Regions from separate parts of the Bradyrhizobium sp. CB82 genome, predicted to be linked through region 4. Evidence: predicted binding sites of a transcription regulator. Region 4 holds the regulator's gene; each other region holds the start of a gene.
What was found. Region 4 encodes LexA, which represses DNA repair genes until DNA is damaged. Its sites were predicted from a motif close to TGTTCNNNNTGTGTTCNG; they were not measured.
Positions count from the first base shown of each region.

Region 1 (7,988 bases), 1.1 Mb from region 4:
TGAATCTCATCAACGAGATCCTCGACCTGTCACGGATCGAGGCCGGCCGCTACGAGCTCAACGAGGAAGCGGTGTCGCTGGTGGGCATCGTCGCCGACTGTCATCATCTGATGAAGTTGCGCGCCTCGAGCCGCGGGATCACCATCCACGAGGTCTATGAGCAGGCGATGCCGCGGCTGTGGGCCGACGAGCGCGCGATCCGCCAAGTCGTGCTCAATTTGTTGTCCAACTCCATCAAGTTCACGCCACAGGGCGGCGAGATCTGGCTGAAGGTCGGCTGGACCGCTTCAGGCGGGCAATATCTCTCGGTGAAGGATACCGGTTCCGGCATCCCCGAGGATGAAATCCCGGTCGTGCTCGCCTCCTTCGGCCAGGGCTCGAACTCGATCAAATCGGCCGAACAGGGCGCCGGACTTGGCCTTCCCATCGCCAAGAATCTCGTCGACCTGCACGGCGGTACGTTCACGCTGAAATCGAAGCTGCGCATCGGCACCGAGGTGATCGTCACCTTCCCGCCGGAGCGCGTGATGAGCGCGCTTGCGCCGATGGCGGAGGAAGCTCCACCGTTGCAGCCCGACGGTTCCGGTGTCGCGGACGAGAAACGCCGGCCGCGCCACAAGCCGATCATGAGCGCAGGCACGGGTTCGTAAGAGATGCTTGCAGAACTGCCCAGCGATCCTTCACGATGCGGGAATGAGCAAAGATACGCCGTGCATAGCCGTCTGCATGATCGACCCCAAGACAAAACTGTGCTTCGGCTGCGGTCGCACGCTGCCGGAAATCGCGCGCTGGCACGCCATGGAGCGTGCGGAACGGCTCGCCCTCATGGCGCAGCTTCCCGCACGCATGGCGGATGCAGGATTGATCCCGATCAGTTCGGCGTCGAAATCCGCCTGACGCTGCCGAACGGAGGCGTGCGATGAGCCGCCTCTTCCTGGTGCTGCTCCTGTTGACCGCGACCGCGGGCGCCGTGGTCGCCTACAGGGATCCCGAGCAGGTCGCGCGCGCCAGCGACACCGTCTCCGATCTCATGCGCCACCGCACCAGCCTGAAGACGCGCGCCGTGGAGGTCCAGCGCGGCCGCGGCGGCGAATTCGCGCTCCAGGCGCGGATCAACGGCGTGCCTGCACCGATGGTGGTCGACACCGGCGCGACCTCCGTCGTGCTCACCTACGAGACAGCGAAGGCGGCGGGCCTGCCGCTGGAGCTGCTCGACTACGACGTCGACGTCGAAACCGCCGGCGGCCGCACTAAGGCGGCGCGCCTGACGCTGGATCGGCTCGCGATCGGCAAGCTCGTCGAGCGCTCGGTGCCAGCGCTGGTGGTGCCGCACGGCACGATGAAGACCAACCTACTCGGCATGACCTTCCTCGACCGCCTCGAGCGCTGGGAAGTCCGCGCCGACCGCCTGATGCTGCACGGCTACCCCTAAACATAAGTGAGCCCGGCGCCTCGAAAGATCGCGGACGCCCTGGTTCATGACGGGTCGTGCCCGCGCCGGCATCGCGACGATGGATTCGCGACTGCTGTTCTTCGGGACTGCGGAGCGTGTCGCTATTCCGCGGCTTCCGCCATTGAGCGATCGCTAACGCGTGCAATCGCATCGCGAAGAACGTCGAGACCGGCGCCCGGCCTCACGCCATGCTCAGCCAGATGCCGGCGGAAGGCACGCGCGCCGGGCACGGCATGGAACGCGCCGACGAAATGCCTGGTGACGGCGTGCAGCCGCGTGCCAAGCGCAAGCTGCTCGGCAATGTAGGGCATCATGGCCTCGAGCGCGGCCTGCAACGTCGCATGCGGTGCAGCCTCACCGAAGAACTCCGGATCGACCGCGAGCAGCCGCCACGGATCATGATAGGCGGCGCGCCCCAGCATCACGCCATCGACATAGGCGAGATGGGCTTTCGCCTCGCCGATGCCGGGAATCCCGCCATTGATGATGATGGGCACCTCGGGCATCGCTCGCTTGAGGCGATAGACGCGATCGTAGTCGAGCGGCGGGATGTCGCGGTTCTCTTTCGGCGACAGGCCGTTGAGCCAGGCTTTTCGGGCATGCACGATCAGCGCATCAGAGCCCGCGGCGACCACCGCGCGCGCCAGCCGATCGAGCGCGACTTCCGGATCCTGGTCGTCGATGCCGATGCGGCATTTCACCGTCACGGGCACGCGGACCGCTCGCTTCATCGCATCCACGCACGAGGCCACCAGTTCGGGCTCGGCCATCAGGCACGCGCCGAAGCGGCCGTCTTTAACCCGGTCGGACGGACAGCCGACATTGAGGTTGATCTCGTCGTAGCCGAAATCGGCACCGATCTGCGCCGCGAGCGCAAGCTCGCGAGGATCCGACCCGCCGAGCTGGAGCGCCACCGGATGCTCGCACGCATCGAAGCCAAGCAGCCGCGCCCGGTCGCCATGGATGACGGCGCCCGTCGTCAGCATCTCCGTATAAAGCAGCGCCCGACGCGTCAGGTGACGGTGGAACACTCGGCAATGCCGATCGGTCCAATCCATCATGGGCGCCACAGAGAACGTCCAAGTCTTTGAACTTGAATACTTTTCTTCCATTTCAGCGGCTTATGTGTTGCACTTTAACCACCGATTTTGACCGATTTTTCTAACTAAGTACGACAATGTTGCACCGACATGTTGTGCCCGCGGTGGACGGCTTTTAGACTAGGGGCAAGTAATGAGAACCATCGTCGCCCGCAAGCGCAAAGACGGCACCACAGCAAATCTGGCGCAGCTCCCCGTAAAGCGCGCTGGCGCAATTGTTCATCGCGAGGACGTTTGATCGGAAACAAGCGGCCGCAGCCTGGCTCGAAAAAAGAGAGCGAGAGCTCGCCGTGCCAGGCGCGTTGGAGCGAGAAGGAATCTCCGATCCTCCACTCGCAGACGTCATCGATCGCTACATCGCCGAGTCTAATAAGGAGATCGGCCGCACCATGGCGCAAGTGCTCGCTGCGGCAAAAGCTACGACATCGCCGAACGTCAGTGCTCAACCATTACAAGCACCGAGATCGTGGCTTTCGCGAACCAGCTCGTGGCGAAGATGCAGCCACAAACTGTAAGCAATTATCTCTCTCATTTGGCGGCCGTCTTTGCAATCGCTCCTCCAGCGTGGGGATTCAATCAGACGGCCGTGAAAGACGCCGAGCGCGTGCAGGTTCAAGTAGCTTTCGACGCCAAGGGACAAGTATGGATCCTCACACGACGGAATTTGCTTCCGGAACGAGTCTCGGCCGGCGGTCGGGATAGCCCATCGCGGTCTGGTACCGCTCCAAAGATGCGGTGTGCTCTGCTGAACGGCGGACGCTTCGTCCCTGGTTGCACCACGCATCTCGGACGCACAAAGCGGTCACAGGTTCTTTTCGGCGAGCTCCCGAAACTCGTCGGGAACGGAACGAGAAATGCCCAGTGCCACCGAGCCGTAGCCAATCGCATTCCATCCGAAGCGATGTCGGATCTTGTCGACGGCGCAGTCGGCCGCCCATCGTGCCATGCCGATTTTTGTGCCGGGGCGGCGACGTTCATCTCGAAGTCCAAGCGGAAGTTCAAGCTCCAGATCCCAATGCTCTTCGAGATGCGACACAGAGATCGCAAGCAGCGAGATGATCTTCTCATCAGGGTGTTCTTCGAGGACCGCGCGCACGAGATTCTCAGCAGTCTCGGCGAGGATCACGGTCGCGGAAATCGGTGCGTCGAGCGTCACCGAGCGCGTCGCCGAATTCAGATTGGCGAACCGAACGCGGACCGTCACGGTTCGGCCAGGCCTGGATTTCGCGCGGAGCCGCGTGCCGATGCGGTCAGCGAGGTGACGCAGTGTTGGTCGAAAAACATCTTCTTCGGCGGGCTTCCGGCCAATCGCCGATTGCGCTCCTGCCGATCCGGCCCTGCGGTGAGTCCTGATTTCCCGTGGATCGCGATTCCACGCCAGCGCCGCAAGTCTCTCTCCGGCCGCCGGACCGAGCAGCTGCTCAACCGACCATCCCGGCGTCTTTGCCAGCTGCCCAATTGTTAGCACGCCTATCTCGGCGAGCCGCGCCTTCGTGACCTGCCCCACCCCCCACATCAGCTCGACAGGCAAGCGGTGAAGAAATTCCAGCTCGGAGTCGGGATCGACGACCACCAGCCCGTCGGGCTTGGCCACTTGCGAGGCAATTTTTGCCAGATGCTTGGTGCGCGCCACTCCGACCGAGATCGGAAGACCAAGCTCTGCCCTCACACGCTGGCGGATTGCCCCCGCGATTTCGGCCGGCGGACCGAAAAGATGAGTGCAGCCCGCGACGTCGGCAAAGGCCTCGTCAATGGAAATCCGTTCCACCAGTGGAGTGAAGTCGCCGATCACCTTGATGGCGGCATCGCCCAACCGCTGGTATTCCCTGAAGTGCCCGCCGACAAAAGTGATTTGCGGACAGAGCTCGCGCGCTTGTCGTCCTGGCATGCCCCCGCGCACTCCGAACGCCTTCGCCTCGTAAGAAGCGGCAAGCACGACCCCACCGCCGACGGCGATTGGCTTGCCGCGCAACGAAGGATCAAGCAGTTGCTCTACTGAGGCATAGAAGGCGTCCAAGTCCGCATGCAGGATAGTGGCAGTCGTTGCCATCCCGATCGTTCGCCCGTGACGTTTCGAGGACGTTCCAGCGTCAAGAACATAATGAGAACGTTTGCGGTGGGTGTCAAGCAGAGAGTGCCGCCACACGAAACAATCCACGCGGACCGCTGCCTCGGCGTCTCGAGTGGAAGGCATGGACGACATTGCTCGCCGCACTATTCCCGATGATCGAGCAGCCCCTCACGGGGCCGGCGCTCGAGAGGCCGAATGAGGCAAACGAGCTGTTTGTCGGCTATGTTGCGCTGGCCCTCACACCCACTTCCTTCGCACGTATACCAGCATCCTGCCACCCGATCGCCTGCGCCGCAGCGGATTGACAGCCTGGCAACTTCGGACCGCGAAAGACATCATACGCGCCAATCTCGATGGTGAGGTTTCCCTCGCGCGCGTCGCTGGCGAATGCGGCTTGTCGGCAGCGCATTTTGCCCGCGCTTTCAAGGCTAGTACGGGGACGCCGCCACATCGCCGGCTGATGGATCAGCGCATTGAGGAAAGCAAAAGCCTGCTCATTGGATCTTCATTTTCGCTCTCGGAGATCGCGATCAAGTACGGTTTTTCCGATCAAAGCCACTTCACGAGAGCGTTCTCCGCGAGGGTGGGGACGACTCCAGGACGCTGGCGCCTGGCTCGAGGAGGCTGACCTTGGCGTATGCACAGCTTTAACCGCTTGAAAATGCTGGATAGGACGGGCACTTTGCGTTTCTGACTCGCCAATCGCGCTCCGAACCTCTCCTTCGGCCCTCCTTGCGGAGGCGAAGTTTCCCATGAGGCCCTATGGCTGCCACGTCCGCCGACAAGCTCAAGCTTTTTCGTATCCGCCGCGCACCAAAAGGCGGCCGCAAGGCTGCTGCGCCCGGGCCCGACGTCGAAGAGAAGATCCTCGATGCGGCGGAGTTCGTATTCGGGCATTTCGGCTTCCGGGGAGCGACGACGGCTCTGATCGCCAAGAAGGCATCGATCGCGAAACCCCACATCTACTACTATTTTGAGGACAAGGAGGATCTGTACCGCGCAGTGCTGGAACGCGCGATGAACATGTGGGCGCGAGACATGGATAATCTGGACATGACGTCCGACGTCCAGACTATCCTCATTCGATATATCCACAAGAAGATCGATTTCTCGCGAGACCACCCTCATCTATCGCGCATCTATGCGAACGAAATCATCAGCGGCGCACAATTCATCGGCAGCTTCATCGAGAAGGTCTCAACTCCATTGCTGCTCGACAAGGTCGCGACGTTGGAGCAATGGACGGCGAGCGGGTCCATTCGCGCGATCAGCGCAGTGGATCTCTTCTTCTGCATCTGGGCAATGACGCAGGCTTATGCCGATTTCTCGAGCCAAATGATTATCATGAAGGGCAAGAGGCAGCTGGAGGATGCGGACTTCGATTCCGCAAAAGCGACCATCGTCCAGCTCGTTCTTGGCGGCCTCGGGCTTGAAGGGAGCGACAAGCCGACGAACCGGCTCCCCGCCAAGCGGGGCACGGCAAAGCCGGGCGCCTAGGCACGATGAGATCTGGATGAATCGTCATCGCGCTTTGGGTTGTTTTCTGCGCACGACGTCCGAGCAAGCGCATTCCGCGTTTATCGCGAAGGAAGATTGCTTCGCACCTTTCGGGATCATGCTTTAGGCCCTTGTTCGGCCGCGCGTATCCCGGCCCCTCAAGACTTTCCCCCGACAAATCAACGTCACTTTCCGGCGCTCGCGGCCGGCCGGATGGCTCTACCTTTAGTTGTTCGTGCGACTTGCGTCAAGGACAGGACGCGGGTGCGAAAACGTCATTGTAAAATAATTTTATCGAACGTAAAACTATTTTATCGATCGTTACAAAGATGGCATGTCGCTTGCTTCAGTCCGATCGCCTCGCATGGTGCGGGCCTTCGCCAAACAAACATTGGAGAGAGGACATGTCATCCAAGAGCGGCGACGTTCCCGCGCTGGTCATTGTCGGTGCCCATCCCAAGCTCTATAATCACGACCTTGCTCCGACTGCGCCCGAGGGACGAACCTGGGGAGTATTCAGCCTCTTTGCGATGTGGATGTCGGATGTCCACTCGGTCGGCGGCTATACGTTCGCCGCAAGCCTGTTCTTCCTCGGCTTGACCGGATGGCAGGTTCTGATCTCCATGACCGTCGGCATCACGGCAGTCTATTTCCTGATGAACCTCATTGGCCGCCCCTCTCAACGCTACGGCATCCCCTTCCCGGTCATGGCGCGCGTGTCGTTTGGCGTGATGGGAGCCAATCTCGCCGCCATCGTGCGAGGCGTCGTCGGCATCGTCTGGTACGGCGTACAGACCTACTTCGCGTCGAGGGCGGTTCAGGTCCTCATCATCACCTTGGCACCTTCGGCAATCGATCTTACCCACAACAGCATTATCGGCCTATCCACCCTCGCCTGGCTCAGCTTCCTGTTCATGTGGCTGTTCCAGCTGATTATCTTCCTGAGCGGCATGGAGCGCATCCGGCGCTTCATCGACTTCTGCGGACCGGTGGTCTACGTCGTCATGCTGGCCCTTGCGGCCTGGATGTTGTGGCAGACCGGCCTTTCGAGCCTGTCGCTTCAGCTCAGTCCGCCCGCCGCATCCAACGCGGCAACTATCGGCGTGATGGCCAATGCCGCAATGCTGATCGTCGCCTACTTCTCGGCCCTCCTGCTCAATTTCGGTGACTTCGCCCGCTTCGCCAAGAGCGAGGACGCCATGAAGGCGGGAAATCTGCTCGGCTTGCCCGTCAATTTCCTGGTGTTTTCGATCATCACCGTGATCGTCACGGCCGGCACCCTCAACGTGTTCGGCGAGGCGATCATGGATCCGGTGCTGATCGTCGAGAAGATAGGCAATCCGATCGTCGTCATCGTCGGTTCGATCACGTTCATCGTTGCGACCATGGGCATCAACATCGTCGCCAACTTCGTTTCACCCGCCTACGACATCTCCAATCTCAATCCGGAGCGCATAAACTTCAAAATGGGCGGTCTGATCACGTCGATCCTGTCGGTGCTCGTTTGTCCCTGGCTGTTCGTGGCGAGCCCATCGGCGATCACGCTTTTCGTGAGCGTCTTCGGCTCCACTCTCGGGCCGATGTTCGGCATCATGATCGCCGACTACTACCTCGTCAGAAAGCAGATCGTGCCGATTGACGACCTCTATACGATGTCGCCCAGCGGCGCGTTCGCTTACGACGGCGGCTGGAATCACAAGGCGCTGATCGCGCTCGCACTATCCGGCGTTCTGTCGATTGGATTGTCGCTGCTAGGTGCCTATGGGCTGATCTTCAACGTCGGCGACTGGGGCTGGCTCATCGGAGCGTGTGCCGGAGGAACGATCTACCGGGTGCTGTCGAAAGAGCAGAGCTCGGTTTCCATCGT
Region 1 is NZ_CP121650.1:4,027,185-4,035,172, reverse strand. Features, by position in the region: gene QA640_RS19330 (HAMP domain-containing sensor histidine kinase) at 1-650, shown strand, start outside; gene QA640_RS19325 (DUF1289 domain-containing protein) at 694-897, shown strand; gene QA640_RS19320 (TIGR02281 family clan AA aspartic protease) at 920-1,432, shown strand; gene dusA (tRNA dihydrouridine(20/20a) synthase DusA) at 1,555-2,514, opposite strand; gene dinB (DNA polymerase IV) at 3,356-4,603, opposite strand; gene QA640_RS19305 (AraC family transcriptional regulator) at 4,926-5,252, shown strand; gene QA640_RS19300 (TetR/AcrR family transcriptional regulator) at 5,387-6,121, shown strand; gene QA640_RS19295 (NCS1 family nucleobase:cation symporter-1) at 6,526-7,988, shown strand, end outside.
Region 1: the regulator LexA is predicted to act here: its motif matches at 4,646-4,663, upstream of dinB (DNA polymerase IV).

Region 2 (7,988 bases), 3.3 Mb from region 4:
CGGGGTGTCGGAGGTATCGTGATCCATGGTGCGAATTTAGGCGCTGGGAGTGCCGATTTGAAGTTTCGCCCGGGCCGGCTGCGCGGACTGCGCGCGGTGTTCCCGGTAACGCTTCCTTAAGACTGTTAAGCGGGCGGTAACCGCGCTTAATAACCCTTTAACTTAAAACTCTCGATAAATCCTACGCGAAAAGTTCTTGGTTCCGTAACCATGCGGTTTTGCCTTGCGCGGCGGCGCATGCAGATCGTGATGGCCTTGCGGCAGTTGCGTTGGAGTGAGTGATGAAGAGGCTCGTTATGGGCGCTGCGGCTCTGGTTGCCGCGGGCTGGAGCACTTCGGCAGGGGCCGCCGATCTCAATTACGGACAGCGTGCGCCCTACACCGTCAACCAGCCGCTCAATGCCTATAGCTGGGCCGGTCCCTATCTCGGCGGCAATCTGGGCTATGAATGGGGCTCGGTGAGCAACAATCCCGCCAAGCCGGCCGGCTTCGTCGGCGGCATCCAGGCCGGCTACAATTTCCAGAACGGCCCGTGGGTGTTCGGCATAGAGGGCGATATCCAGGCGGCCGGCGCCGACGATACGTTCGCACCATGGAAGTTCTCCAATCCCTGGTTCGGCACCGTGCGCGGTCGCGCCGGCTACGCCTTCAACAACATCCTGTTCTACGGCACCGCCGGTCTTGCCTTCGGCGAGCTGCGTGCGGAGACTTTTGGCTGGACGGAATCGCACACCACGGCGGGCTGGACCGCAGGTGTCGGCGCCGAGTTCGGCATCGCGCAGAACTGGAGCGCCAAGATCGAATATCTCTTCCTCGATCTGTCCTCGAGCCAGTTCGCGATCACCGGCGTGTCGAATGGTTATAGCGCCAGCGTGGTGCGCGCCGGCGTGAACTATCACTTCTGATAGCCAAGAAGAAAATACCGGACCTAAACCTCCCGGCCTCGCGGCCGGGACTTTTTTGCGTCAGGCTTCGCCTAAGAGAGGATCACCAGGTTGACCGCCTTGGGTCCCTTGCCCTTCTTGTCCGGCTCGACTTCGAAAGTGATACGCTGTCCTTCGGTGAGGTCCTTCAGTCCCGCCCGCTCCACCGCCGTGATGTGAACGAAGACGTCGCGACCGCCATCGTCCGGCTTGATGAAGCCGTAACCGCGCTCGCCGTTGAAAAATTTAACCGTGCCCGTCATGGCCATCGGGACTCCTCCCCCGCATTGCTCCTCCGCCGTGATGCACACCCGCACCTCGGCATGACCCGACATACGAGCCCCGGAGCTGGCCACCCTTGGGCGGACGTATCAGTCCGCCTGGATCCTTCTTAGGCCCTCACTCCGCCGCAACCATTCGCGGAAGCGGAACGTAAAGCCAGTCACGGGGCACAGCATAATACGGTTCTTTGCAGATTGACTACCATTCATGCATACTTTTCCCGATAGGCGTACTACTTTAGGGCTTCGGTGCCTCCAGGCGGAAACGGGCCGCGCCGCCCTGGCCGAGCGGCTTTTCGAGCTCCGGCAGAATGGTCTTGAGCTCGCCCTGCAGCGTAAACGGCGGATTGACGATCAAAAGCCCTGTCGTGACGAGTGGTGCGTCGGCACTTTGCGGTGCGACGCTGAATTCGAGCCGCAGGCATTTCCCCTGGGGTGTGGCTGCGGCTGTGGCCCGCGCCACCGCTTGCGCGAGCGCGTCGGTGGCGCGCCTGGATTTGGCGGGATACCAGATCACGTAGATGCCGGTCGGCCACTTGGCGAACGTTTCGGAGAAGACCTCTCCGAGCCGCTCGAACTCGTCCTTGGCCTCGAAGGGCGGGTCGATCAGCACCAGACCGCGTCGCTCCTTCGGCGGCACGAAAGCCGGCAGCGCAACCCAGCCGTCGAGATCGACGACGCGCGCCTGCGTGTCGCGGCGTAGCACATCGATCAGCGCCCTGCGCGCCTTCGGCTCGAGCTCGCAGGCGACGAGGCGGTCCTGCGGTCGCAACAGGCCGCGCGCGATCAGCGGCGATCCGGGATAGGTCTTCAATTCGCCGCGCGGATTGAAGGCGCGGACGATGTCGAGATAGGGCTTTGTGAGCGCGACGACCTCGTTGGACAGGCGTGCCTGCATGACGCGGGCGATGCCGGTCAGCCACTCGCCACCGCGCCGCGCTTCGTCGCTTTCGAGATCGTAGAGGCCGGCGCCGGCATGAGTGTCGATGACGCGGAACGCGGCCGGCTTCTCCTGGAGATAGGTCAGGATGCGCGCCAGCACGATGTGCTTGATGACATCGGCGAAGTTGCCGGCGTGAAAGGCGTGGCGGTAGTTCATGTCGGACAGTTACGACATCGGGCGATGAAAGTAACTGGCGTCGTTGCGGGATGGTGTCTCGCGCCGTCCCGGAATCACGAGGATGTAGACCTGCGACTTCAGCCGCCGCGGATCGGGGGCATCGTCACCTGGTCGCGGCGGCAGGCGCGGCGGTCGAGTTCCTCACAGGAGCGGAATTGCAGGTCCTTGTTCAGGCAGATGCGCACCTCCGACAGACGTGTCCGGTTGCAGGTCACCGAAACGGCCGAGCTGCTCAGCCCCGGATTGGCCTTGATGAAGGCCTCCTCGACCTCGGCGGGCGCCACGGTCTTGGCCTGCGACAGATCGAGATATTCGGCCGGAATCTTGATGACAGCGCGCGCTTTCCGGATGGTCTCGAAGTAATTGCGGTCCGACAGGCCCGAGCAGGTGCCGTGCTTGTCCCATTCGTTGAAGATCAGCCCCGGCGCCGGCATCAGGTCGAGCATGGAGGAGACGATGTTGCGGTTCAGCCGCGGCGCCGGCCGCTGACAGTATTCCGGAAAGCCGTTCTCATATTGCGGCCACAGCCCGTGCACCACGAAGGCGTAGGGCCGTCCGCCGCACTGGATCTGGGAGCGGCCGCCACGCTCGGCTGCCTCCTCACAGAACGAGGGCGACCAGGACAGCGACAGCACGTAGAAATCGAATTCGCCGGGCGCATTCTGCCGCCTGTCCTGCGCCATTGCATTGCCTGCGAGCGCAACGAGGCCGGCCATGAGCATGAGACAGATCAGCAAGCGGGACAGGGAATGCAATCTGAAATGAAACATGGCGACGCCCCTCAACTAGACTGTGCAAGAGAGCCTAGCAGGCGACGAGAACATTTCAAGAACAAAATGAAGCGCCGCCGGCTTTGGCGCGACAAATCGCACGAATCAGGGTTTTGCCGACCGGCAGGCCGGGTTGTAGGCCCAGTTGCGGTCGAGGCCGACCACGCACCATTCGACGCCCTGGCCGAAGCCGGCAAAGCCGCCGTCCTCGATGATCGAGAAATGCACCGGGCGCACCTTGCCGTCGTTGAGCATGGCTGAGCCCGTGCAGTAGCGGCGCGGAATGTTGTCGGACTGCCAGGGCCGGAAGGCGGTTTCGTGGATGCCGGCGAAGCCCGTGATCTTCAACGAGGAATTCCAGAACGAGCTTTCTTTCTCCCAGAACTGGGTGGCGATCGTCGGCAGTGCCTTGTCGCAATCGGCGACGCGGCCGTCATAGCGCGGCCCATCCAGCCAGAAGTTCAGCTCCAGCGGATTGGCGGCCTTGGCCTCGGTCAGCGACAGCGCCCCCAGAACGAGGCCGAATACCGCGGCAAAGCGGAGCGATTTCAGGGCGGTGGCGAGGTCGCGCATGGGCAATCCAGGAGACATGGCTGCAAGCATCAACCGTGCCGCGAAGGTGGGGAGAGGTCAAGTGCAGGGCGGCAACACTCGTCGGCGAGTTGCACGCAACGTCGCACCTGGCAGGCCTTCCGTTCTTTTCAGCACGTCCGCGGCAACGTAAACTGGCGCCAGCCAAATGGAGTGACGGGAATGCGAATCATTGCGGCCGCGAGCCTTCTTGCCAGCCTGGTTGTCTCGGGACTGTTGGCGGGCGTGCCGGCGCGCGCCGACATCCTTCCGGTGCCGCCCTTCAAGGGCAACGACACCGGCGGCATCATTGCCTATTCGATGGCGACGCAGGTCGATGCGCGGCAGACCGCGGTCGACCACTGCGCCCGTTACGGCAAGGTGGTGAAATTCCTCGCTGTGCAGCCCTATGACGGCGGCTACATCTCCTTCGCCTGCCGCTGGGTGCCGTATGGCGCGGCCGAGCAGCCGCTGCGCACGCTGTACTGATCCTCTAGACCGCAAGCGATGACCGGGAGTTGGCGCATGACGCAACGGCCTGTTGTTTTCTGCGCGAGCCTGCTCGCGCTCGCGATGTCGGCGACGACGGCTGCGCATGCGGTGGATCTGCCGGTGCGCAAGGCCGGCCTCTGGGAGATGAAGATGCTCCGGACCGGCGGGCCGATGCCGGAAATGACCATGCAGCACTGCACCGACGAGACCGTCGACAAGGAGATGAACAACAACGTCTCCCCGATGGCCAAGCAGATCTGCACCAAGCAGGACATCCAGAAGACCGCGACCGGCTATGTCAGCGATTCCGTCTGCAACGTCGCGGGCACCACTACGACCTCGCATGCCGAGATCACCGGTGACTTCAACACTGCCTATACGGTGAAGAGCACCGCGCACATCCAGGGTGGCGTTGCCGGAGCTGCGGGGCGCGACTCGGCCACGACGATCGAGGCCAAGTGGTTGGGGTCGTGCAAGGCGGACCAGAAGCCCGGCGACATCGTGATGCCCGGCGGCTTCAAGATGAACGTCAAGGACGCCGCGAAGCTGAAGGACCTGCTGCCGAAGTAGGCCCCATCCGGGCTACGAATGCTTACACCGGTATCCGCACCGTTGCGCGCAGGCCGCGCATCGGGCTGTCGCCGAGCGTGATGTCGCCGCCATGCGAGCGGGCGATGTCGCGGGCGATCGCAAGGCCGAGGCCGGTGCCGCCTTCGTCCTGGTTGCGGGCGTTGTCCAGCCGCAAAAACGGCTTGAACACTTCTTCGCGCAAATGCGCAGGGATGCCCGGTCCGTCGTCGTCGATGGTGACGGTCAGGTAGCGGTGATCGCGAGCACCGGCGATGGCGATCGTCTTGCCGTAGCGCGCCGCATTGGTGACGAGGTTGGCCAGGCAGCGCTTGAACGAGGCCGGCTTCACCGTCACCACGGGCAGGCCGTGGAACGCGACGGTCGCGGTATGACCGTGACGTTCGGCGTCACTGCGCAGCTCTTCCAGCGCCTGCGCCATGTCGGTCGGCTGCGACTGCTCGCCGGAATCGCCGCGCGCGAAGGCGAGGTAGTCCTCGAGCATCATCGACATCTCGTCGACGTCCTTGCGCATGCCCTCGAGCTCGGGATTGTCGCCGATCAGCGCCAGCTCCAGCTTGAAGCGGGTCAGGATGGTGCGCAGATCGTGGCTGACGCCGGCCAGCATCGCGGTGCGCTGCTCGATCGAGCGTTCGACCCGCGATTTCATTTCCAGAAACGCCATCGCTGCGCGGCGGACTTCGCGTGCGCCGCGCGGGCGGAAGTTGGGCGCATCGCGGCCCTTGCCAAAGCTTTCCGCGGCGTCCGCGAGCTTCAGGATCGGCTTGATCTGGTTGCGCAGGAACAAGACTGCGACGATCAGCAGGATCGAGGAGGTGCCGACCATCCAGAACAGGAAGATCTCCGAATTCGAGGCGTAAGCCGCGCTGCGCTGCGCGAACACGCGCATGATGGCGTCGTCGAGCTGGATGCGGATCTCGACCACGTTGGAGCGGCCGACGGTGTCGATCCAGAACGGGCGTCCGATCTGGCGGCCAAGCTGCACCGAGAGCGTCTGGTCGAGCAGCGAGAAGAACGGCTTTGGTCCTGGCTGCGGCATGTCGCCGGCGGGCAGGAAATCGACCACCAGGCCAAGGCGCTGCTGGGCGATGCGCCGGATCTGGTCGCGGTCCTTGTCCTGCGGATAGCCCTTATAGACGTCGATCAGCGCGGCGATGTCCTGCACCACCGCGGCCGACAATCTTCGCGTCACCGTGTTCCAGTGCCGCTCCATGAACACGAAGGCGACGACCGATTGCAGCACCACCATCGGCACGATCATGATCAGCAGCGCGCGGGCATAGAGGCCGGTCGGCATCCAGCTCTTGAACGCATTGCCCATCCAGCCATTGGCGGCGGACACGCGGTCGGCGGCGCTTCTGAGCAGCGTCAGGCCGGTGTCGATCGTACTCATCGCGTCCGCTTCATCCGGTCTCTATGGCGAGGCCACCAGCCGGTAGCCGATGCCGCGCACCGCCTGCAGGAACAGGGGATTGGCGGGATCGCGCTCGATCTTGCGGCGCAGGCGGTTGATCTGCACGTCGACGGCACGCTCGTTGACGCTGCCATTGCCGGTCAGCGCGGCGCGCGGCACCGTCTCGCCCTGGCTGTCTGCGAGAATACGCAGCATCTCGCGCTCGCGGTCGGTCAAGTGGATGACCTCCTCGCCCTGGCGCAATTCGCCGCGATCGAGATGGTAGACGTAGGGGCCGAACGCGATCTTCTCGATCGTGGTGACCTGCGGCGGAGCGGTGCGCTTGAGGATGTTGTTGATGCGCAGCGCAAGCTCGCGCGGCTCGAACGGCTTTGCCACATAGTCGTCGGCGCCGATCTGCAGGCCCTCGATACGGGCTTCCGCCTCGTGGCGCGCCGTCAGCATCACGATCGGCACCGAGGAAGATGTCCGGATGAAGCGGGCGAGGTCGAAGCCGGTCTCGCCGGGCATCATGACGTCGAGGATCAACAGATCGAAATGCAGGCCCATGAGCTTGGCGCGGGCATCGCTGGCGCTGGCTGCGGTCGAGACGCGATAGCCTTCGGCGGCGAGAAAGCGCGACAAGAGATCGCGGATGCGGCGATCGTCGTCGACGAGGAGGATATGCGGGGCGTCGTCGGCGGGCTCCACCGGCGGACGGGCGAGCGTGGCAGCGAGTGGCACGGTCACTCCTTTGTGGCTTGGTTGACGTTGGCGAAGATCGTCTCCAGCACCTTGTCGGGATCCTCGCGGTCGATCATGGCGCGCAGGAAGCGTTTCACGGTCTCGGCGTCCTCCGGGCCGATCTCGGCGAGCGCCCGGTTGATTCGCGTGGTCTGGAGCCCGGCGAGCTTTTGCACCAGCGCCTCGCCCTTCGGCGTCGCATAGAGCAGGCGCTGGCGGCGGTCGTTGTCGCCGGTCTTCTGCACGATATAGCCCTCATCGAGCAATTGCTTGAGCACGCGCCCGAGCGACTGCTTGGTGATGCGCAGGACGTCCAGGAGGTCGGCGACCTTGAGGCCGGGATAGCGGTAGACGAAATGCATGACGCGGTGATGGGCCCGGCCGAAGCCGAACGCCTCCAGCTCCTGGTCGGGATCACCTACGAAATCGCGATAGGCGAAGAACAGGAGCTCGATGATATCCCAGCGCAAATTGTCCCTTTCGGGAACGGCGGACTTGGCCGCGGCCGCGTCAGGTGAGGGATTCGCGAAATTTATGTCAGGCATATTGACGTATCTTAGGTTCAATGTTACAAAACGATCGGCCCGGACGAAATTTTAGATCGCTTCGGTCGGGATTGACATTGTCCAAGGCGGCCGGGGGAAGTGCCGGACAGGCAGCGCCGGCCGGACCAGATCTACCGTGCGATTGTCGAGCGGCATATCGGCAAAACATACTGGACTTCCGCCCTCCGCAAAAGCATGTCCTGTCGCGACATGCTGGCCACGGGAAACCGGCCGTAACAAGGCTGGTCACGGTCGGGGCCAGACTTGGTTAAGTTATCAAGCCCGAAAGAGGCAGGCCGGCGCGATTCCGCGCGCCGATTGCGACAGCGGGAGGCAAGGGAAAAATGAGTCTGAAATTCGAAATCCAGCCTGCCACCAATCCGACCCCCGAGAAGGAGCGCACGGCAAAGCTCGCAAATCCTGGCTTCGGCCGGGTCTTCACCGACCACATGGCCGTGGTCCGCTACAGCCAGGCCAAGGGCGGTTGGCACGACGCGCACGTCGAAGCCCGCGCCAATTTCCAGCTCGATCCGGCCGGCGCCGTGCTGCATTACGCGCAGGA
Region 2 is NZ_CP121650.1:1,815,771-1,823,758, forward strand. Features, by position in the region: gene uvrC (excinuclease ABC subunit UvrC) at 1-27, opposite strand, end outside; gene QA640_RS08710 (outer membrane protein) at 282-905, shown strand; gene QA640_RS08715 (cold-shock protein) at 977-1,192, opposite strand; gene rlmJ (23S rRNA (adenine(2030)-N(6))-methyltransferase RlmJ) at 1,443-2,303, opposite strand; gene QA640_RS08725 (ribonuclease T2) at 2,402-3,094, opposite strand; gene QA640_RS08730 (hypothetical protein) at 3,200-3,667, opposite strand; gene QA640_RS08735 (hypothetical protein) at 3,848-4,153, shown strand; gene QA640_RS08740 (DUF3617 family protein) at 4,190-4,726, shown strand; gene QA640_RS08745 (ATP-binding protein) at 4,749-6,137, opposite strand; gene QA640_RS08750 (response regulator transcription factor) at 6,159-6,887, opposite strand; gene QA640_RS08755 (MarR family transcriptional regulator) at 6,884-7,426, opposite strand; gene QA640_RS08760 (branched-chain amino acid aminotransferase) at 7,771-7,988, shown strand, end outside.
Region 2: the regulator LexA is predicted to act here: its motif matches at 3,141-3,158, upstream of QA640_RS08725 (ribonuclease T2).

Region 3 (7,988 bases), 1.4 Mb from region 4:
GCCCAGCTCAAGGACAAGGGCTCGGTCACGCGTGGCTGGCTCGGTGTCCAGGTGCAGCCGGTGACAGCCGATATCGCCGAAAGCCTCGGGCTGAAGGAAGCGCGCGGCGCGATCGTCGACACCCCGCAGGACAACAGCCCGGCGTCCAAGGCAGGCATCGAGGCCGGTGACGTCATCACCGCCGTCAACGGCACCGCGATCAAGGACTCCCGCGATCTCGCCCGTACCATCGGCACGATAGCGCCGGGCAGCGCGGTAAAGCTCGACATCTGGCGCAGGGGCGAGAGCAAGACCGTGAGCGTGAACCTCGGCGAGCTCCCGAACGAGCGTCAGGCGACGGCGAAAGACAAGGCGGACGAAGGTCAGCCGACCGCCGGCACGCCGCGTCTCGGCCTCAGCCTCGCTCCGGCCGGCGACGTGCAGGGCGCTGGCAGGACGGGTGTTGTCGTCACCTCCGTTGATCCGGAAGGCCCAGCGGCAAGCCGCGGCATCCAGACCGGCGACGTCATCCTCAATGTCGGCGGCAAGGCCGTCGCCAGCATCGACGACGTCCGTGCCGAGCTGAAGCAGGCGAAATCCGCTGGCAAGCGTAGCGTGCTGCTGCAGGTGAAGAGTGCCGACGCGACCAAGTTCGTCGCCGTGCCGCTCGCTTAAACAAAGAAAACATCACGCACAAAGAGAGGCGGCCTGACGGCCGCCTCTCTCACGTCAGGCCGACTTGCTAACAACGGTGTCGCAAGCCGTCCGGGCCGATATAGGTCATGCCGGGTTCGCAGTACCCGCCGCGGAACGGTGCGGTCGCAATCGCGCCAGCCGTTCCGATCGCGCCGCCGACCACGCCTGCGGCTACGTCGCCCGGCCAGAAGCCTGAACCCTCATGGTAGTAGACCTGTCCATGGTGCCTTGCGCTCATCGATCGCGCGTGAGGCTCCTGCGCCAGTGCTGGCGCCGCCATGGCGGTGGTGAGGACTGCGGCTGCGGCCAATCGTTTCCAGTTCATGTGCTGTCTCCGTTGTCTTCACACGACTGGTCAACACCTGCCGCCTACAACCGTTTCGGGAACGGAGCGAGTTTCATTCGAAGATTGGCCGCGTTCCACATGGTCGCGGTCAGCGGCGAAATCCGCTGATTGAGGGATAATCCGGCGGCCCCCGATAACATTCGCGTTAACGGATCTGTTGCGGACAGGGTTCGGCCCAAAAATCAACATTAACTCAAGGCGGTCGCGAGTCGCCTTTTGCGGTTCGGCGGGCGAGAGACGGTTGCATCAGCGGAACTCTCAGTGGGGCGCCGCTTTTGTGGAACCGGAAACCTCGTCAGGGATCGGTGCCAACGATGGATCGATTGAAGGCCTTCGGCAGGAGCGTGTTGCTGCTCGTTGCGCTTGTGCTTTGCACTCAAAGCGCGCTGGGTCGTGACGACGGACGCTATTCGGATTCGCCGCTCAAGCCATGGTTCGACAGCCTGCGCAGCCACCTCGGTCCGTGTTGCTCCGATGCCGACGGCGTGGCGCTCGCCGACCCCGATTGGGAATCCTACGGGGGCCACTATCGCGTCCGCATCGACGGCCAGTGGGTCGAGGTGCCCGATGAGGCCGTCATCACCGAGCCCAACCGAGCCGGGCGCACCATGGTGTGGCCGGTAAAGACTGCGTTCGGCATTTCAATCCGCTGCTTCATGCCCGGCACCATGATCTGACGGCCAAGATCTGACGCGGCTAGCCATCGACATTGGGCGGCGCACGAGATCTTCGCGCGCGCCCAATCTGGTCTCACCGGGAGCGCTTCTTCGACTTTTTCTTCGAGCCCTTCCGCTTCGATGTCTTCTTCGGGACCTTCTTGCCCTTCTTGCGCGCCTTCGACAGGCCGATCGCGATCGCCTGCTTCCGGCTCTTCACGCGTCCACCACGTCCGCCACGACCGCTCTTGGCCGTGCCCTTCTTGTAGCGGCGCATCTCGCTTTCGACATCCTTGCCGGAGCTCTTCGAATAGCGCCGCTTCTTTGCTTTGCGTGCCATGAGCGTCCTCCCTTCAAGGACAGAACCGTTCCGAACTTGCATGGTTCCGTCCCGCATGCCGACACGACACGCGGTGTGGGAAGGGCGGTGGTGCAAGCGTGCGCGACATCCTTCTTGTGATGTTTGGCGAGAGGCCTCTGCGTGACGATCACCGATCCTGGCTCCGTCAGGAGGCGCTGGTTGAAATTGCAATCGACCATCCGGCGCGCTGCTGATCGCGGCAACGCCGTGTGGCGCGTGGGCGCGGGCGGCTGTCGCGCGCCAAAGAACAAAATCATCGCGCGCGGAACGGACTGGCAGCGGTGCGGATTAACCGCCATGGTCACGATCAACATCCTCGACAAGCCGATCGAACGCATCCGCGAGACCTGCGAGATGATGGGCGCGCGCGACAAGTTCGAACGCGCGCTGCCTGAGCTCGAGACCTTCCTCGAAGCGGAGATCGCCAGAGGCGAGACCAGCGAGGCGCGGCTCACCTATGACGGGCTCTGCTTCCTCAAGGAAGCCTTTGCGCGGAAGTGATGCGGCAGGTCAGAACGAATTGGCAAGCTCGATCTCGGCCTCCAGCGCCTGGATGCGCTTTGCTGCCTCGTCGAAGCTGAGGTCCCTCGCATACTGGCCGGGCTGATAGGCCTCCTGGCTCAGCCGCCTCAGCCGCAGGACCTGGGCCCGTGTCATCTGCGCGGCGAGGAAATCCTTGGCGTCGTATTTACCTTCCACTTGCATTTGCACTCTCCATCCCTGAATCGTGACTTGACTATATGTTCTTATTTTGTTCTAACAAGCCATGGACAACAGAATTAATGAAATTCGTCGTAAAATCAGCGCGTTAAGGTCAGAGATGATCGACCTTGAGGCGTCGGTGCGCGACCTCCTCAACCGCGATCGCGACTGCAGTGAAAGCGCGCTTCGATTGCTCGGATTGCGCCAGGACGTAAAGCAGCTGATCACCGACTGGAAGGCGGCCGGCGGCGGCGATCTCCTGCTCAATAGCGGCGAGTGGGTGAGCCACCGCGCGAACATCAAGAACGATCCCAAGCAGAACGGTCACAAAGCGGCCCGCATGGCCGTGCGCCGGTGAAACCGGGGGCTTGCCGTGGATGAGGACCCGGACGCGTACCGGATTCTGAAACTGCGCGCCGAGATTCTCGAACTTGGGTCGGCCATCCGCCAGTTGCAGCGTGCCGGCCTCGACGATGCCGCAGCTCAGCTCTCGATCGCACGCAAGCGCGCGATGGTAGAAGCGCTCGCGAAGTGCGGACCGCAAGGCGCAGCGCGCCCCTCAATCCGGCCTTGACATGCCTGACATCCGACGCGGCTGAATCGGGTACGTTACGCAACGTGCCGTAGGCTTCCGATGTCGGACACCAAAACGACGATCCTGCTGCGCCGACGCTTGACGAGGTCTGCGCAGATATCCTCACATCCGAGACGGCCGCGCGCGAGCGCGCCGCGATTCTACAGATGATCCGGATGGGCCGCTGCTCGATCGACGATCTGCGCCGCATCGGGCGCGACGCGCTCAAAGGGCGCCGACGATGTGGCGCCAGCTAAGAGTGCGATGGTGGCAATCTTAAAGAAAGAGCCCCGCGACGGGCGGGGCTTTCTCGGGGTGAATGCGCTCACTTGCTGGGCATGCTGCCGGCCTGATTGGTGCCGGGGCCGACATTGCCCTGGCTCGACGGATTGGCGGCTCCTCCGCCGCTCGACTTCATGTTTGCACCAGTTGTGGTCTGCGACGAGGTCGCTGACGAATGATGCTTCTTGTGAGTTTTGGCTTCAGCGGCGAATGGCGCGACGGCGAGGCCGGCTGCCAGGATCATGGCAAAGGCGAGCTGGGTCTTCTTCATGCGCGGAACTCCCTTGAGTTGAATTGACGCAGGGAGCCAACAGCGATCGGGCACGAGAGTTCCCGCGCACGTGTTGCATGCGCCCACACGCGCTTCAAGAATCCTTGTCGTCCATCAGGACGAACACGGCGCCTGTTAGTGTTGCGCCGATTGCAAAGCTCGTCACGAGTGTGATGACGAACACGAAAATGGTCGGGCTTCCGCCACTCCTGAGCAGCGCCGCAACGGCAGGATTGATGAGCACGAGCGTGAGACCGAAAATGAGCCCGAGCGCCGCGCCCATCATCGCCTGCGTCATCAGCGTGATGGCGGCTGCCGTCGAAACCAAACGTGGCGATTTTCGCATTCGCATCGTCGCCCTCGACAATCATTCCGAGAAACGCCCCGGATCATCGAGAGTTCCTCGAACACCTTAGCTTCAGCTTCCTGAACAAATATTCATGTGCGCGATCTTCAGGTGGCGTTCATGCGAGGTCTGAGAGGATTGGGACTGAAGCAACGACAAGGAAAGCTCGATCATGGGAAAGGTGATCTTTCTGTACCGCTCCCTTGCCTATCGCAACGCGGCTGCGGAAATGCTGCGCAAGGCGCGCACGTTGCCGCGTGGTGCGGAGCAGCGCGCCGCCCGAAGCTATGCGATGGCCCTGCGCGATCTGGAGCGCAGCGAAGCCTGGCTCGAGGGCCGCATCGCGGATGCGCCGCTGCAGATGCAGGCGGTGAGGGTGCGCGCCGGGCGCTAGCCAGAGGCGCGCTGCAATTCGCCGGCGATCGCAGCGTCGAATTGTTCGGCCGCCGGCAGAGCCTTCCGCGTCAGCGGCACTTCGAGGCGGCACAAAAGACCCTCGGCACGCCAATCGAATTGCGCCTGTCCGCCGAGCTGGGACTCGACGCTCGCGAGCAGGCTCTTGGTGCCGAAGCCGCGAGCCTTTGGCTGCCTGACCAGCGGCCCCCCGGATTCCTCCCAGGTCAGCGCGAGCATCTCGCCACTCACCTCCCAACCGATCGCAAGCCGGCCGGACCGCGTCGACAGCGCGCCGTATTTGGCCGAATTGGTGAACAGCTCGTGCAGCGCCAGCGCCAGCGTTTGCGCGGTCGCAGGCACGAGCTGCACTTCGGGACCCGACAGACGGATCTGGCCGCCGAGCGAATAGGGCGCGAGCTCCTCCTCGATCAGCTTGTTGATCTCGGCACCTTGCCAGCTCGACAGCGACAGGATGGTGTGCACGCGCGCCAGCGCATTGATACGTCCTTCGACGGCATTGACGTAGGTCTTGACGTCGTCGGCACGGGTCAGCCGGACGATTGATTGCGCGAGCGCCAGGGCGTTCTTGGCGCGGTGATCGACTTCGCGAGCGAGCAGATTCTGGCGCTCCTCGGCGCGCTTGCGCTCGGTGATGTCGACGGTGACGCCGCTCACCCGCACAACGCGACCATTTCCGTCCAGCGTCGCCGCCGCCGTTCCGACGCACCAGCGGACTTCGCCGTCCGGCCGCTGAATGCGGAATTCGGCTTCATAGGCACGCGTGCCCGTGTTGAATTCGGCGATCGCCTTGCGGAACTGATCGACGTCATCGGGGTGCAGCAGCGCCTGCACGCTGGCCGAGGTGACGTTGAATGTCTCGGGTGCAACGCCGAAGATGCGATACTGGCCTTCGTCCCACATCCAGTCGCCGTTGATCCAGTCCCAGTCCCAGGATCCCATCTTGCCGGCGGCGATCGCCATGCTGCGCCGCTGCTCGCTCTCGAGCAGCTTGGCGGTCGAGCTTTCGAGCTCGGCGGTGCGTGCGCGAACGCGATCCTCCAACTCCTGGTTCAGCCGCTCGAGCTCGCGCGTCTTGCGATAGAGCTCGGCGAACACTTTGATCTTGGCGCGCAGCACCTCCGGCACGACCGGCACCGGAACGTAGTCGACCGCGCCCATCTCGTAACCGCGCAGGCGGTCGATGTCGGAGACCTGGATTGCCGAGATGAAGATCATCGCAATCTTCTGGAAGCGCGGATGCTCGCGGATCATCGCCGCGAGCTCGAAGCCGTCGAGTTCGGGCATGCAGACGTCGACCAGGATCACCGCGATCTCGCTCTTCAGCAAGATTTCCAGCGCCTCGCGGCCGGAGGAGGCGATCACGAGGTTCTCGCCGAGGTCCTTGAGGATCACCTCATAGGCGAGCAGCTTGGCCGGCTGGTCGTCGACGAGGAGGATGTTGACCTTTTCGTGGTCCATACTCGGATTCCACTCAGCGATGCAGCCACATGCGGATCGCAAGCAGCAATTGATCGGTGTTGACGGGTTTGGCGAGGTAGTCAGAAGCACCCGCTTCCAGACATTTCTCCCGGTCGCCCTTCATCGCCTTCGCGGTCAGCGCGATGATCGGCAGTCGCAAAAAGGCCGGGTTCTCCCGGATGACGCCGATGGTCTGATAGCCATCCATCTGCGGCATCATGATGTCCATCAGCACGATCGCGATCTCCGGATTGGACTCCACCAGCGTCACCGCCTCGCGGCCTGTCGTGGCGGTCAGCACCTTCATGCCGCGCCGTTCCAAGACGCTCGACAGCGCGAAGATGTTGCGGGCATCGTCGTCGACGAGCAGCGCGGTCTTGCCGATGAGGTCCTCGTCGGAACTGTTCAGCTTCTCGAGCATGCGCTGCTTTTCGGTTGGCAATTCGGTGATCACCCGGTGCAGGAACAGCGCGGTCTCGTCGAGCAGGCGTTCGGGTGACTCCACGCCCTTGACCACGATGCTGCGCGCCATGGTGTGGAGCTCAGCATCCTCTTCCGCCGAGAGCTCTCGGCCGGTGAAGACCACGACCGGAATGTTCGACAGCGCCTCGTCGCTGCGAATTTGGTCCAGCACCTCGAAGCCGCTCATGTCCGGCAGACGCAGGTCCAGCACCACGCAATCCCAGCGCGATTCGCGCAGCGTCGAGAGCGCGCCGGCACCGGTGTCGGTCGCCACGATCTCGATGTCGTCGTGATGCAGCAGCTCGCGGATCGAGAGCTGCTCCGCCTCGTTGTCCTCAACGATGAGGAGCCGCTTGCGCCGGGGCCTTGCATATTCCTTGATCTGGCTCAGCGCTGCGGAAACGCCCTCGGTCGTGGTCGGCTTGTTGACGAAGGAGAAGGCGCCGCGGGCGAGCGCGTGCTGGCGGTCCTCGTCCAGCGTGATGATCTGCACGGGGATGTGGCGGGTCAGCGGATTGTGCTTGAGCTGGCTCAGCACAGTCCAGCCCAGCATGTCCGGCAAGAACACGTCGAGCGACACCGCCGTCGGCTGGTATTGCTTGGCGAGTTCGAGAGCCTCGGCGCCGCGTGCGGCGACCAGCACCTTGAACCCCTTGTCGCGGGCAAGATCGACCAGCACGCGAGCGTAATGCGGATCGTCCTCGACGATCAGCAGGATGGTATCCCCCGGTTCGAGATTGAGCCGGTCGTCAGGCAGTTGCTCGATGACGCGCTCGGGCGCAGTCGCCTGCGTTTGGAGCGCGGGCGGCTGGTTGGCCGCGGGCGCGGACCGTGACGCCAGTGTCGGTCCCGAGTATTTGAGCGGCAGGTACAACGTGAAGGTGGAGCCCTTGCCGGTCGCGCTGCGCAGGTGGATCTCGCCGCCGAGCAGGCTTGCGAGTTCGCGGCTGATGGCGAGCCCAAGGCCGGTGCCGCCATATTTGCGGCTGGTGCCGGCGTCGGCCTGCTGGAAGGCCTCGAAGATCAGCTTCTGCTTCTCCAGGGGAATGCCGATACCGGTATCGGAGACCTCGAACGCGATCACTGCCGGCACAGCATTGAGCACGGGGTGATCCGGCGTCCAGCCGCCGAGCGCGCCGGCGACCTTCAGCCGCACGCCGCCTTCGGCCGTGAATTTGAAGGCGTTCGACAACAGGTTCTTCAACACCTGCTGCAGCCGCTTGGAGTCGGTGACGATGCTGCGGGCGAGGTTCGGATCGACCTCGATGTTGAAGGACAGGTTGCGGTTCTCGGCCTCGTGCCGGAACGGACGTCCGACGGTTTCCAACAGGTTCGCGGTCAAGATTTCCTCGGCGTCGACGGTCACCGTGCCGGACTCGATCTTGGAAAGATCGAGAATGTCGCTGATCAGGTTCAACAGGTCGGTGCCGGCGCCGTG
Region 3 is NZ_CP121650.1:6,564,608-6,572,595, reverse strand. Features, by position in the region: gene QA640_RS31940 (Do family serine endopeptidase) at 1-654, shown strand, start outside; gene QA640_RS31935 (hypothetical protein) at 722-1,000, opposite strand; gene QA640_RS31930 (hypothetical protein) at 1,336-1,698, shown strand; gene QA640_RS31925 (DUF6496 domain-containing protein) at 1,772-2,017, opposite strand; gene QA640_RS31920 (hypothetical protein) at 2,198-2,539, shown strand; gene QA640_RS31915 (DUF3072 domain-containing protein) at 2,549-2,743, opposite strand; gene QA640_RS31910 (hypothetical protein) at 2,859-3,098, shown strand; gene QA640_RS31905 (hypothetical protein) at 3,114-3,314, shown strand; gene QA640_RS31900 (hypothetical protein) at 3,640-3,867, opposite strand; gene QA640_RS31895 (hypothetical protein) at 3,962-4,219, opposite strand; gene QA640_RS31890 (hypothetical protein) at 4,386-4,607, shown strand; gene QA640_RS31885 (HWE histidine kinase domain-containing protein) at 4,604-6,088, opposite strand; gene QA640_RS31880 (HAMP domain-containing protein) at 6,102-7,988, opposite strand, start outside.
Region 3: the regulator LexA is predicted to act here: its motif matches at 2,780-2,797, upstream of QA640_RS31915 (DUF3072 domain-containing protein).

Region 4 (7,988 bases):
CACGGCGTCGAGTGGATCTATGTCTCCAACCATGGGGGCCGCCAGCTCGATCACGGCCGCGGCGCCATGCATGTGCTGCCGGAGATCGTCGATGCCGTGAAGGGACGCGCGCAGATCATGGTCGACGGCGGCTTCTGCCGCGGCACCGATATCGTCAAGGCGATCGCCATGGGCGCGGACCTCGTCGGCATCGGACGCCTGCAGTGCTGGGCGCTGGCTGCGGCCGGCCAAGCCGGCATCACGCGGATGCTCGAGCTGCTGGAAGACGAAGTGCTGCGCTGTCTCGGGCTGCTCGGCGCCACCTCGTTTGCCGAAGTGAACGCATCCAGCCTGCATCCGGCGACTGCCACCAACGCGCCGAGCGTGTTCAGCGCGTTCCCGTTGCTCGATATCGAGCCCTATCGTTACTGAAAGGACGCAATGACCTCCCTCCTCTCTCCCGGCAGCGCGGATGCGCTTCTGTTCGATATCGGTCGCGTGGTTCTCGACATCGATTTCTCCAAGGCGATCACCTGCTGGGCGGGACACGCCGGCTGCGAACCGCAATCGATCGTGGCGCGCTATGTCCGCGACGAGGCCTATCGGCTGCATGAGATGGGCAAGATCACCGACGAGGCCTATTTCGACTCGCTGCGGCGCTCGCTGGGGATCGAAATTTCCGACGCGCAGTTCCTGGAGGGGTGGAATGCGATCTTCGCGGGCGAGATGCCCGACATCGCAAGCCTGTTGCCGCGCGCTGCGAAGCACGTGCCGCTCTACGCCTTTTCCAACACCAACCGGCCGCATGTGGAATATTTCTCGAGGGAATATGCCGACGTGCTCGGCCATTTCCGCGAGCTGTATCTGTCCTCGAGCATCGGCCTGCGCAAACCCGATGCGGAGGCCTTCGACCATGTCGTCGCCGCGATCGGAGTACCCGCCGAGCGAATCGTGTTCTTCGACGATCTCGCTGAAAATATCGAAGGCGCGCGGGCACGAGGGCTGACCGCGGTTCACGTGACATCGCCTCACGACGTCGGTGAGGCGCTGAAGGCGCTGGGCTTCTAGGCGGCCGCATTGCTGCGGTCGCTCGCAGTCTCGTTCCCGCCGGATCCAGGAACTTTTTCAGCAAGATGTGGAACCAAGTCACTCTGTGTATTTTTGCACAGAGTTCCCGGAACGGATCTGCCACTCCGGAGTCATATGCCCGTTGGGTTTCTCTACGACGGATGCGTAACGTGTTGGGCAAGACCTACTTCAACAAGCAAGCCTCGATCCTTCTCAAATTCGCCAAGTCAACGTCGAATTCGCAGCTCTCCGCCAAGCTGGTGAGCAAGGCGGCCGATCTGAAAGCGCAGGCTGATCCGCTGCCGGAGAAGGATGTCGGACTGAGGGCGCCCGACGTCGATCCGGACAACGAAACGGGAGCCTCCTGATGTTAGCCGTGAGCCTGGTCGTCGCCGTGGCATGTCTGGCCACCGTCATTCCCGTCTTTCTCGTCATCGAAACGATCACGCGGCGACCCCGGTAAGCACTTTCGACCCACGAGTTGGTCCAGTCGCCACCTTGCGCCCGTATGGTCTCGACTTCCCCCCGGCCGCGCGCCATCGATCCCGGCATCCCCCGTCGCGGTGCCTCGCTCTCCCTCCCCGCGCTACACCGTCGAAACGACAAGCCCATCACTTCCGCCCCGTCTGCCTGTCTTTTGCTTCGACGCCTGCACTCGGCTAGAACGCTGAGCCCGACCGGGATGTTGATTTTCCATGCAGGAGTTTTGTCCGTGGCCCTGATGCCGGTGTCTGATGCGCTCGCGGCAGTGCTGGCGGGCGTCGAGCCCGTGGCGGAGGAGATGGTCGCACTGGAAGCCGCCTACCATCGCGTGCTGGCGCGCGATGTGGCGGCGCGGCGCACGCAGCCGCCGCAGGCGATGTCGGCAATGGACGGCTATGCGGTGCGCGCGGCCGATGCGGCGACGGTGGACGCAGAGCTCACCGTGATCGGCGAGGTCGCGGCCGGTCGACCGTTCACCGGCGTGGTGGGCGCGGGTGAAGCAGTGCGGATCTTCACCGGCGGCGTGGTCCCCGATGGCGCCGATGCGGTGGTGATCCAGGAAGACACGGTCGCCGACGACAGGCGCGTCACGATCAAGGAGGCCGCGATCGTTGGTCGGCACATCCGTCCGGCCGGCGTCGATTTCCACGAGGGCGAGGTGCTTCTGAGGACAGGAGCCCGGCTCACCGAACGAGACCTGTCGCTGGCGGCCGGCATGAACCACCCGGCGCTTGCCGTCCGCCGCCGGCCCAAGGTCGCGATCCTCGCGACCGGCGACGAGCTGGTGATGCCGGGTTCGACGCCCGGCGCGGGCCAGATCGTCTTTTCCAACGGCTACGCCCTGCATGCACTGGCGCGGGCCGAGGGTGCCGAAACGATCGATCTCGGCATTGCCGCCGATACCGTTGCGGCGACCACGGCCGGCATCCGCCGGGGCCGCGAGAGCGGCGCCGACATCCTGATCACGACCGGCGGGGCTTCGGTCGGCGACCACGATCTGGTCAGGCCGGCGCTTCAGGCCGAAGGCTTCGAGATGGCGTTCTGGAAGATTGCGATGCGGCCGGGCAAGCCGATGATGCACGGCCACCTCGGCGCGATGCGGGTGATCGGCCTGCCCGGCAATCCGGTCTCGTCTTATGTCTGCGGCTTCCTGTTCATGGTGCCATTGATTCGCGCGCTTGCAGGCCGCTCTGGCGTCCATCACCGCCGCGAGCGCGCCGTGCTTGGGTGCGACGTCGGGCCTAACGACGTCCGCGAGGACTATCTGCGCGCCCGGCTCGAGGAGCGCGAGGACGGCACGCTGGTGGCCCTTCCCGTCAACCACCAGGACTCCTCGCTGCTTGCGAATCTTGCTGCCGCACAAGCACTTCTCGTGCGCGCACCGTTCGCGCCGAAGGCCGAGGCAGGCACACCTTGCGAGGTGTTGCGGCTGCCCTTGTAAGGGCGATCTGATTCGCGCATGACGCGAACTTCGCTGCGTTCACCCAAAATTAAGTGGTTGCGGAACACATATCGAACATATAGTGTCCGTTCATGATTTGTTTCGAGCATCTAGCGGCTTCTGCTGAATCCGACGTCTCGGAATCGAACGACGTCAACCGGGGGACTTGGTCGAGATGTTAACGCGCAAACAATACGAGCTTCTGCGGTTCATCAGTGAGCGCCTCAAGGAAAGCGGCGTGCCGCCCTCCTTCGACGAAATGAAGGACGCGCTGGATCTGCGCTCGAAGTCGGGCATCCACCGCCTGATCACCGCGCTCGAAGAGCGCGGCTTCATCCGTCGTCTGCCCAATCGCGCGCGCGCCATCGAGGTCATCAAGCTGCCCGAGCTTCAGGCGGCAGGCGCCGGCCGCCGCGGCTTCACGCCGAGCGTCATCGAGGGCAATCTCGGCAAGGTGCGGGGCCCAAGCGCTCCCGCCGACGAGGGCGAGCGTCCGGTCGCCGTGCCCGTGATGGGACGGATCGCGGCCGGTACGCCGATCGAGGCATTGCAAACCCGTAGCCACACCATCAGCGTCCCTCCGGACATGCTCGGCTCGGGCGAGCACTACGCGCTCGAAGTGCGCGGCGATTCGATGGTCGATGCTGGCATCCTGGATGGCGACATGGCGCTGATCCAGCGCAACGAGACCGCCGATACCGGCGACATCGTGGTGGCGCTGATCGACGACGAGGAGGCAACGCTCAAGCGCTTTCGCCGCCGCGGTGCGTCGATCGCGCTGGAGCCCGCCAACACCGCCTATGAGGTGCGCATCCTGCCGCCGAACCGGGTGAAGATTCAGGGCAAACTGATCGGGCTGTACCGGAAGTATTGATTGCCCTCGTCCGGCAGATTGCCGGTCATCGCGCGGCGCCGCGGGGCGGACGGATTGTCCGCTCCGGGTGGATAGCATTTTCGCTTCCTCCGATTATCCCCACACCCTGCGCAGAGCCACATCCTCGAGCGCTGCAGGCGCGAAAGCGCTTTGCACAATGCAGAGGACAAAGCCATGCGACAGATGATTTTCAGCGTGATCTCGGCAGCGCCTTGATCGCGGGATCGGCTTCCGCGAGCGACGCAGCGCAGCACCACCATGCCGTCCGCAAGACGGAGCACGCGGCAAGCGCGCCATTCCGCAATTGCAGCAATGCGATCGCACCTGCCGCGCCGGCGAGGTGGCCCCCTACGGGGTACTCGGCTCCTGCCGGCCAGTGATAAAAGCTCGGATGTGTGAATGGTGTAAACCAAGATAGAGTCGCAGCGAGAGGCTTTGTTCCTCGTTCGCCGGGAAAGATCAGGAAAGATAATGTGATCGGGCGGCGCGCAGACGGGCCGCAGATTTGCCCACAAACGCGATACACTCGAAGGCTTCCACTCTGATAGAGGCCTGCGCCTCCGGGGGGCGCGGACCTGCTATCTCGCATGAGGAGCACTCCGATGTGTGACTACAGCCTACATGCCGTTGCGACCCGCCCCGCTCAAGTCGGCGAGACGATCGTCACGACAACTTTCCGCGGCACCTCGACGCGTGGATTTGCGTCGGAGCGTGATCTCTCGGTTGCCGTCTGCCTCCTGCCCGGCACCGAGCTCGCCTTCGCCGACAACGTCCGCTACGACAATCGCTGGATCTGGACGCGCACCGTCAACTCCCGCGTCGGCAAGTTCGGCAAGGTCGATCCGCACATTCCTGATCGTCATCATGATGCGATCGAATTCCCCGACGGCAACTACGTGCTGGTGACGCAACTCGTCGAAGGCCAGCGTGCCACCGTTCTGCAATTGCCGGTGACGCAGCCGCTCGGCGAGAAGACAGAGCAGCCGGCCGTCGAGCAGCACACGACCACGACGACCCCGACACGTCTGCCGATCGGCTGACGCGTCTTTTAATCCTCGGCCTGCAGGTCGGCCTCCGACGGCGTAGCGTCCTTGCTGTGTAACGTGGCCGGCCGCGGTGCGAGGCTGAGCTCGAAATCGCTATCGCCGGCCCCGGCCGGCGACCAGGGGCGGTTTGCGCCCCTTGCTTTTGCCGTTTGCAGCGTGAACCCGTCGCCGCTCCGCGACAGCGCGAGGGCGCCCTGCGTCTTCAGACGCTCGCGATCCACGACCATCGCCGCGCAATCTGGCGCGGACGGTTTCACCGTCACCACCAGCGCTGCCCGGCCGCAATCATCCGCTAGCGCATCGACGCGCAGCGAGAGCGCGACCAGGCGACCATCGGCGAGCGGCGTTACGCAGCCGGCCTCGTCGCATGAGACGCCGTGGGCGAGCGAGGTATCGGTCGCGCTGCGCGGATCGGCATCGGCGGCAAGCCACTCCTTGAGGAGGAAATTGTCCTTGCCGGTCCGGATCAGGTGCAGCCGGCCGTCCTTGCCGCGCACCGCGACGCTGTGGCCATCGCCTGCGATCAGGATGTCGGGCTGGCGCATATGCAGCGCCCAGCCAAGCGCGAGCGCCAGCACGATGACGCCGGTCCAGCGCAGCGGCGTCCGCAACAGGCCCATCACGATGAGGCCGATGCTGGCGGCAATCAACGGTCCGGTACCGAATGCCGCGACGCGGCCGACTGCGCCCGGCAAGGCCGCCACCCAACGCGCGACTGCGATCATCCAGTCGATGCCGATCCCCATCAACCACCAGAACACGCCGTCGAGTCCGAACGGCGCCGCGATCAAGCCCAACAGGCCGGCGGGCATCACCAGCGCAGAGACCACCGGCATCGCCGCGAGATTGGCGAGCACGCCGAACGGCGTGATGCGATGGAAATGGAAGGCGGCGTAGGGCGTGGTCGCAAGTCCCGCGATCAGCGAGGCCATCAGCAGCATGACGAGCTCGCGGCCGCCCCACAGCGCGATGCGGGCGGTGGCGGAGTGGTCGGGCGACGCGAACAGGTTCGGCATGCCGATCTGCACCAGCGCGACGAGACCAAGCGTTGCCGCGAATGACATCTGAAAGCTCGGATGCACGAGGGCTTCCGGGGCGAGCGCGAGCACGATCAGTGCAGCGACCGCCAGCGTGCGGAAGGTGATGGCACGCCGATCGACCATCACCGCGATCAGCACCACCGCCGTCATGAAGAACGAGCGCTGGGTTGCGACCTCGCCGCCGGACAGCAGCAGGTAAAACGCGGCAGCCATCAGCGCAGCCGCAGCCGACCATTTCTTGATCGGATAGCCGACCGCGAACCCCGGGATCAGCGCCAGCAGCGCGCGCACCGCAAAGAACACGACGCCGGCGACGACCGCCATGTGATAGCCGGAGATCGGTCAAGCAGAGATTTTAGTTAGGAAATACAGCGCTTTAATGCACTCTTGCTTCCCAAGAAATCTCGCTGGGAAGCATCTGGGACGCGGAACAGCCGTTCCCGCTCGATCGCTTGCGCTGCGTCGCGGTAGTTGACCGCGAGCGACCGTAGCCCCGCCTTCTCCTCAGGCATGGCGCTCTCGTCCGCCAGCAGAGCCGTTCGAACCGCCTGAGCTCGCCGATGATGTGCTGATCCCGCCGCATGCCGCCGATCAGACTCCGGCGGAGAGTCACTCGTCAAGACGGCATTCCAGATCCAAGACGCGCAGGACCCCCCGGCCTCCAAGTCCCCCGTGCCGCGGCCGTTTCGTTCAAGCGGCTCAGTGTTAGTGTCTTGTCCCGTTCATCTGATAAATCAGGGCAGCGCAAAACAGCGGCTCGGTGGGCGAGCGAACTTCAACCGCTATGCCTGGCTGCTCATTCCCTAATATCGAGTCCCGCGCCAAGCCGATCAGTGTCTCCGCCGCTTCTATCTCAGCCGCCTTCTGGTTGGGCAACTCCAGGCCTTCTTCGTCAGGGTAGAGATTGCCGCTGTTCCGGATGTCGAAGAAATATCGGGTTGTCATGCCGGACCTCCTTGTCAGACGGCAATCCGAGCCAACCACCGGCGAACAAATTTCGTTCCTAAGTCGGCTAACTACCCAGTCCCAGGGTGTGCTATTTTGACTCATGGAACATCAGGGTGTTGAGTACACAGTAGTCCAGACCATCAATCCATTCGGCTGGAAATGGTCGTTTGAGCGAGAGGGACGAACGCCCAAAACTGGAGTTGCCTTTAGTCGCGCGGAAGCTGTTAGCGCCGCCGAACGAGCAATCAGCCAATCTCTTATAGGGCCGAGACGCCAGTAAGGCCGCCTTAGTGGAAGGCCCGCCAGCGTGAACCGGCGCCCGCCGATCACCGCCCGTGTGACCACCCGGACACGGCGCCGATCTGACCACCACCCGTGAGACCTTTGCGCCGTGGATTTTGTTTTTCTGATACCATTACCCGTACTATCCCGGAGATCCTTGACGCTCGCCTGCACACGCCTACGTATTTTGAATGGTCACTGCGAAACCCACCGTTGCCCTAGCGCTCGACTGAGGAGGCCTTATGCCTGGTCGATTGGTTTCCCCTGCCCTGTGAGCAAAACCGGGAATAGCCCGCCAAGCCCTTAGGAAGGCCCGTGGTGAGTCCTCGTTTTATAGGCTCCGGAGTGCGGACCGATCGGCGCCACCGCACGGGCGGGCGACACGCGCTGAAGTCGTGGGCAGTAACAAGTCGCTCGGCGGTATAACCGCGAGGCTTCGGCACCGTAGGGGCGGAAGAAACCATTTTCCCGGCGCCGCGAAGCCATCCGGAAACAAACCCGGCCTAGCCTCCCCTCATTGGACCAAAGGGGATTCGGTTATGTCAGCTTTCATCAATGCCTTGTCTCGTAATGCGCGCACGCTGGTGATCGTAAATTCGTTGGCCGGCGCGGCTCTTCTGTTAGCGATGGCAGCTCCGCAGCCCGTCTCAAGTGGTGCCCTTGGTAGCGGGTGGCACTGCAGCACGACAGCGTTTGTTTTAACGACGTGCCGCCAGACCCCCTAGTCACGCGGAAGCTCGTGGCACAGGCATTGCTCTTATTCGAATGACTGGGATTGTAGAGCCCCAGTTTGAGACAGGGCGCCGCCGGGACAATGTATTTCGAGC
Region 4 is NZ_CP121650.1:5,143,294-5,151,281, forward strand. Features, by position in the region: gene QA640_RS25045 (alpha-hydroxy acid oxidase) at 1-411, shown strand, start outside; gene QA640_RS25050 (HAD-IA family hydrolase) at 421-1,047, shown strand; gene QA640_RS25055 (hypothetical protein) at 1,209-1,415, shown strand; gene glp (gephyrin-like molybdotransferase Glp) at 1,760-2,971, shown strand; gene lexA (transcriptional repressor LexA) at 3,147-3,845, shown strand; gene QA640_RS25070 (hypothetical protein) at 4,448-4,885, shown strand; partial or broken gene QA640_RS25075 (ComEC/Rec2 family competence protein) at 4,894-6,270, opposite strand; gene QA640_RS25080 (hypothetical protein) at 6,291-6,443, opposite strand; gene QA640_RS25085 (hypothetical protein) at 6,637-6,876, opposite strand.